DNA from 3 places in the Rhizobium sp. TH2 genome. Region 3 is predicted to be linked to each of the others. Evidence: predicted binding sites of a transcription regulator. Region 3 holds the regulator's gene; each other region holds the start of a gene.

Region 1 (2,269 bases), 1.4 Mb from region 3:
GCCTCCTATACTGTCGAGAAGAAGCTGTCGAAAAACCCGAACGAATTCGGCCACGGCGCCATCGAAGGCGTCGCCGGACCTGAATCGGCCAACAATGCCGGCGCGCAGACCTCGTTCATCCCGCTGCTTACACTCGGCATCCCGGCCAACCCCGTCATGGCGCTGATGATCGGCGCGATGATCATCAAGGGCATCGTGCCCGGCCCCAATGTTGCGGTTGAACAGCCGTCACTCTTCTGGGGCATCATCGCCTCGATGTGGATCGGCAACCTGATGCTCGTCATCCTCAACCTGCCCCTGATCGGGCTTTGGGTGAGGTTGCTCAAAGTGCCCTACTTCGTGCTTTTCCCGATCATCATGGCCTTCTGCTCGATCGGGGTCTACAGCGTCAAATCCAACGTCTTCGATCTCTACTCGGTCGCCTTCTTCGGCTTCATCGGCTATGTGCTGGTGAAACTCCGCTGCGAGCCGGCGCCGCTGCTGCTCGGCTTCGTGCTGGGGCCGCTGCTCGAGGAAAACCTCCGCCGGGCGATGATTCTTTCGCATGGAAACGCCGCGACCTTCGTGACGCGCCCGATCAGCGCCGGCCTGCTGCTGCTCGCAGCGTTGATCCTGATCATCGTGTTCCTGCCGAGCATCAGGTCCAAGCGCGAAGAGGTGTTCCAGGAGGAGGAATGATCGCCTGGCCGGCGCGTAGGTCATCATGAATGAGCCCGACATCACTGCCGGGCTCATTCATTTCTTGTCATCCGCGTGTCATCCATGTGTCATGGCGGATCGCTAATCACGGCCCGTAAAGTGAACTTCCGAACCCGCGAGGATTCCCATGCGCACATTTTTAGCCGCCCTTGCCGCCGCCACCATGCTGGCTGGCGCTGCTCACGCCACCACCGTCTATCCGCTGGATCGCGCGACGATCCTCGTCGGCTCGCCGTTCGACTTCAAGGTCGAGCTCGAAGGCACCGTCAAGCCGGAAGATGTGAAGATCACCATCAATGGCCAGGATGCGAAGACCGCTTTCGGCGCAGACTATGAGTTCATCGCCGACGAAAAGGGCAAGGAAGACAAGAGCCTCGGTTCCGCCGTCATCCTGCGCGGCGCCAAGATCGCCACGGCTGGCGCCTACAAGGTCGAAGTGACTGCTGGTGCCCAGACCAAGATCGTGACTTGGGATGTATACGGCACCTCGGCCACGCCGAAGGCCAAGAACGTGATCTTCCTGCTCGCCGATGGTCTCTCGGTCGCGCACCGCACCGGCGCCCGCATCATGTCCAAGGGCATGACCGAAGGCAAGGCCAATGGCCGCCTCAATATGGACGATCTCGACCACATGGCTTTCATCGGCACCTCCGCCACCGACTCGATCGCCACCGACTCCGCCAACACCATGTCGGCCTACATGACCGGTCACAAGACCGCGATCAACGCGCTCGGCGTCTATGCCGACCGCACCCCGGCCACCCTGGACGATCCGCGCGTCGAAAATATCGCCGAAGCGCTCCGCCGCACGACCAAGAAGTCGATCGGCGTCGTCGCCACCTCTGAAATCGAAGACGCGACCCCGGCCGCCGTCGTCTCCCATACCCGCAAGCGCGGCGACAAGGCTGACATCGTCGGCATGTTCTACGACGTCAAGCCGGACGTGATCTTGGGCGGTGGTTCCGCCTACTTCCTCGGCAAGGACGTCCCCGGTTCCAAGCGCAAGGACGACAAGGATTATATCGCTCTCTTCAAGGATGCCGGCTATGCGCTGGCGACCGACAAGACCGAGCTTGAAGCCGCTGCCAAGACCAATACCAGCAAGATTCTCGGCCTCTTCCACACCGGCAACATGGACGTGACGCTCGACCGTGAATTCCTCAAGAAGGGCACCGTCGAAAAGTTCCCGAACCAGCCGGGCCTCAAGGACATGACCAAGGTCGCGCTCGACGAACTCTCCAAGAATCCGGAAGGCTTCTTCCTGATGATCGAGGGTTCTTCGATCGACAAGATGTCCCACCCGATGGATTGGGATCGTGCCTTCTATGATACCATCGAGTTCGACCAGGTCGTCGGCATGGCCCGCGAATTCGCCAAGACCCATCCGGACACGCTGATCGTCGTCACCGGCGACCACACCCACGGCGTCTCGATTATCGGCACCGTCGATGACGAAAAGCCGGGCACCGAAATGCGCGAAAAGGTCGGCACCTATGCCGAAGCCGGCTTCCCGAACTATGAAGACAAGAACGGCGACGGCTTCCCTGACAAGGTCGACGTGACCCGCCGC
Region 2 (2,269 bases), 1.9 Mb from region 3:
ATGGCGATCGGCGTCGACAAGGTCGCAAAGGCCAAGGCGACGCGCGGCCTGTTCCCCTGATCATGCCAAGGGCGGCCTGGATATGTTTCAGGCCGCCTGGATTTCCGCTTCGCGGGCCTGCGGTATCATGATCGGAACCATCGGTCCGGCAAGTGTTTTGGGTAGTTCGACATTCTGCCAGCGGATCAGTTCCATGCGGCCGTCGAAATGCTCGACCACCGCAGTGCAGCTTTCCACCCAGTCACCGGTATTGATATAGGTGATGCCGTCGATATCCTCTATGACGGCATGATGGATATGGCCGCAAATGACGCCATCGACATCGTTGCGTCGCGCCTCGTCGGCGACGACACGCTGGAACTCGCCGATGAAATTCACCGCGCGCTTGACCTGCAGCTTGGCCCAGGCCGAGAACGACCAGTAAGGCAGGCCGAGCAGCCGGCGCGCCCGGGCAATCCAGATATTGAGCGCAATTGCCGTGTCGTAAGCCCAGTCGCCGAGATGGGCGATGAAACGGGCATTGCGGACCACGACGTCGAACTCGTCGCCATGCAGCACGAGGTAGCGCTTGCCGTCGGCGGCGACGTGGATCATGTTGCGGGCGACTTCGATGCCTCCGAAATGGATGCCGGGAAACTCGCGCATGAAGTCATCGTGGTTGCCGGGCACGTAGACGATCCGCGCGCCCTTGCGCCCCTTGCGCAGCAGCTTCTGGACCACGTCGTTGCAGTTCTGCGGCCAGTACCAGGAGCGCTTCAGCCGCCAGCCATCGACGATGTCGCCGACCAGGAAGATTGTCTCCGCTTCATGGACCCGGAGAAAATCCAAGAGGAAATCCGCCTTCGAGGCCTTGGAGCCCAGATGGATGTCGGAGATGAACAAGGTCCGGACCTTTAGGGCGTCGCGATTGTCAAGTTCGTCAAGCATGGCGATCCTCGTTTTGTCATCAACGGGAAAGCAGAGTCACGTATCACCTTTATGACAAAGGGTGCGTGAGGGCCGATTAACTCTGAAAGTTAAAGGCGTTTTCAGCTTTTTGCATCATAGGTTACATTAGATCCGTACCGATCACCCCGATTGCCCCATGCTCAAGACAATGATGACCGCCGCACTGCCGTTTGCGCTCGCTCTGGCTTTGGCCGGAGGTGCTGCCGCATCGCCCGTCTGCGACAGGCTGAACAGCGAACTGACCGTGCTGTCAGAGACATACAGCGCACCCGCCAAGGTGCGGAAATATGCCCGCGCCATCGCCGAGCAGAAGATGAGCATCCGTGACCTGCGCTCGCAATTGCGCGACACCGGCTGCTCCCAGGGCAGCCTATTCGTCATGGGCGGCGACAATCCCGATGAGTGCCAGGAGCTCGAAGACAAGATGGCGCGGATGGAAACCAATCTCGCCATTCTCCATGAAAAGCGCATCAGCCTGATGACCGGCGAGACCGAGGACGCCCGCCGTCAGGAAGTGCTGGCGGCGATCGACGAAAACAGCTGCGGCGACGAGACATTTCTTGCCAGCACTTCGCCTGGCGTGTCGCCGGAGGATTCCTTCGTGAGCGAGACGCCTGACGGCGTCGAAACGATCCGCGTGCCTTCCGAAGCCAATTATGACAACCAGCAATTTGTCGATCTTGGCGGCAGTGCGATCAATGGTTCGTACCGGACGATGTGCGTGCGCACCTGCGACGGTGCTTATTTCCCGGTCTCATCCCAGGCCTCACCGATGAGCTTCCAGCGCGACGCACAGGTCTGTTCGATGATGTGCCCCGGCACCGAGACCGAACTCTTCTATCACTCGATCCGCCAGGAGAGCGACGCGATGCGCTCGGCATTCACCGGCCGGCCATATGACGAACTCGACAACGCCTATCGTTACCGTACGCAGACGAGCACCAAGAACAAGGCTTGCGGCTGCGATTTCTCGCTCTACTACAAGGAGATGATGAAGCGCGAAGCCTTCATCAACAATCCGGAAAAGGTGCCCGAGAAAAAACAGAGCTCGATCGTGTGGATCAAGCCGGAGCTGCGCGGCCAGCTTAAGTCAGATGTCACTGTCACGCCGCCAGTCAAGGAAGCGAAGCTGCGCGACTACAAGCCTGATGGCCACATCCGCCAGATCGGTCCGAAATTCCTGCCTGACAACGAAACGCTCGACCTTCGCAATCCCGAAATGACGCTTCAGAACTGATTTCCTGCCCTCGCATTCGAGGCGGCAAGTCTCTAATGTCGGATCATGAGAATCGTGGTCTGAGGGAACAATGCGCCAACCGGT
Region 3 (2,269 bases):
GGCTTCGATCGACGAGGGCCGCGACAGCGACGGCGTGGCGACCATCATCGCCTCCAATGCGCCGGATCAGGATGGCGATGTGCTGGTGGAAGTGCCGGCTTCGATACTGCAGGAGCTTGCCGGCAAGACCTCGACGCTGGCGATCACGGTGAAATCGAATACCGAGAAGCCCGCCCAGATCTATATCCAGTGCGAATTCAAGACGCTGGGTGATTGCGGCCGGCACCGCTATACCGTGACCAACGAACGTGCCGACGAACTGATCCAGGTGAAATTCGAAGGAAAGCTCGGGCCGAGCGAGGCAGGCCATATCGTGATCAACAGCGATCTCACCGGCGAAGGCAGCACCATCCGCCTCTATGGCATCAGAGTGCTGCCGGGCTCTTAGATCGCTTCATTGTTAAATGAAATCATTCTGTTGGCCGAGACGGAGTCGGATATTCGTTCGGTCGGCGCGGGTCGTAGCCCAGTTCTACGGCCAAGGCGACCGAACGAATAGGCGGCCCGTATCGGCCAACCCCGAAGGGGCCGGGCATCTTTCCGCCAGGATCAGAGGCGATCGGCTCGGACGTACGTTGGGGTATGCCCTTCGCCAATCGCCTCTGCCCTGACGAAAACCTGCTCCGGCAGAATGCTTCCATTTAACAATGAAACGATCTAGGTCCCAGAGGTCAGACTTCCATTGCATAACCCGCGCCGCGCACGGTGCGGATCACGTCGGGCATGTTGGAGAGATTGAGCGCCTTGCGCAGGCGGCCGACATGGACGTCCACGGTGCGTTCGTCGACATAGATGTCGTGGCCCCAGACACCATCGAGAAGCTGCGAGCGGGAGAAGACGCGGCCCGGCGACGACATGAAGAATTCGAGCAGCTTGAACTCGGTCGGCCCGAGCCGGATCTCGCGCGAGCGACGATGGACGCGGTAGGTCTCGCGATCGAGCTCGACATCGCCGCATTTCAGCAGCGACGAGATCGCGCTCGGCCGCACCCGGCGCAGCATGGCTTTTACGCGGGCCATCAGTTCAGGCGTCGAGAAAGGCTTGACGACATAGTCGTCCGCTCCGGTGGAGAGGCCGCGAACGCGCTCGCTCTCTTCGCCGCGCGCGGTCAGCATGATCACGGGCAGGCGCTCGGTCTGCGGACGCATCCTGAGGCGGCGGCAGAGTTCGATGCCGGAGACGCCCGGCAGCATCCAGTCGAGCACAAGGAGATCAGGCACACGCTCCTGCAGGCGTATGTCGGCTTCGTCACCACGCGGGATGACCTCCACCTCGTAGCCTTCAGCTTCCAGATTGTAGCTGAGCAGTGTGCCCAGTGCCTCCTCGTCTTCGACGACCATGATTCTCGGCTGCATGAGACTCCGTTCCCGGTGTTAGATCACCGGTTTCCGAGGGCGCCCTCCGGGCACCCGGGGTTCAAAGGGCTGGCTGGACGACGGATGCCGTGTTGTCATCCTTGGGCCGCTCGCCGGCCGGCTGCTCGCCGGTCGACATGTAATAGATCGTCTCGGCGATATTCGTCGCGTGGTCACCGATGCGTTCGATGTTCTTGGCGCAGAACAGGAGATGCGTGCAGGGCGTGATGTTGCGCGGATCTTCCATCATATAGGTCAGAAGCTCGCGGAACAACGACGTGTACATCGCATCGATCTCTTCGTCGCGGGCACGGATCTGCTCGGCCTTTTCAGGCGAACGCGTCGAATAGACGTCGAGTACGTCCTTGAGCTGCGACAGAGCAAGCTCCGAGAGGTGCTCGATACCACGGGCGAGCGGGCGCGGAATGCCCGATGTCTGCACAGCGATGACACGCTTGGCGGTGGACTTGCCGAGGTCGCCGACGCGCTCCAGGTCGGATGCGATGCGGATCGATCCGATGATCTCGCGAAGATCGGATGCAACGGGCTGGCGCTTGGCGATCATCAGGATCGCCTTGTCGCCGATTTCACGTTCCGTCGCGTCGACGATCGTGTCTTCCGAGATCACCCGCTGGGCGAGCGCGGAATCGGCGGTTACGAGCGCATGGATCGCATCGGAAACCATCTGCTCGACCATGCCGCCCATTTCGGCGATGCGGCGGGCGAGCGTCTTCAGTTCGTCGTCGAATACGGAATAGATGTGGGACGATGTTGTGGTCATCGGAAATCCTCCTGCCGGACAGCCGGCGAAATGCGTATCAGCCGAACCGGCCCATGATGTAATCCTGGGTGCGCTGGTCGTCCGGATTGGTGAACATCTTGTCTGTGTCGTTCTCTTCCACGAGGTAGCCCAG

What was found. The regulator PhoB, encoded in region 3, activates phosphate uptake and scavenging genes when phosphate is short. The targets are predictions, from matches to a motif close to TGTCATNNANCTGTCAT.
Region 1: the regulator PhoB is predicted to act here: its motif matches at 755-771, upstream of IHQ71_RS22720 (alkaline phosphatase).
Region 2: the regulator PhoB is predicted to act here: its motif matches at 968-984, upstream of IHQ71_RS10110 (UDP-2,3-diacylglucosamine diphosphatase).

The regions. Positions count from the first base shown of each region.
Region 1 is NZ_CP062231.1:4,640,049-4,642,317, forward strand. Features, by position in the region: gene IHQ71_RS22715 (tripartite tricarboxylate transporter permease) at 1-678, shown strand, start outside; gene IHQ71_RS22720 (alkaline phosphatase) at 827-2,269, shown strand, end outside.
Region 2 is NZ_CP062231.1:2,014,121-2,016,389, reverse strand. Features, by position in the region: gene IHQ71_RS10115 (Glu/Leu/Phe/Val dehydrogenase) at 1-60, shown strand, start outside; gene IHQ71_RS10110 (UDP-2,3-diacylglucosamine diphosphatase) at 88-927, opposite strand; gene IHQ71_RS10105 (DUF2865 domain-containing protein) at 1,085-2,185, shown strand; gene IHQ71_RS10100 (glycosyltransferase family 4 protein) at 2,256-2,269, shown strand, end outside.
Region 3 is NZ_CP062231.1:111,708-113,976, reverse strand. Features, by position in the region: gene IHQ71_RS00650 (hypothetical protein) at 1-388, shown strand, start outside; gene phoB (phosphate regulon transcriptional regulator PhoB) at 672-1,355, opposite strand; gene phoU (phosphate signaling complex protein PhoU) at 1,417-2,136, opposite strand; gene pstB (phosphate ABC transporter ATP-binding protein PstB) at 2,174-2,269, opposite strand, start outside.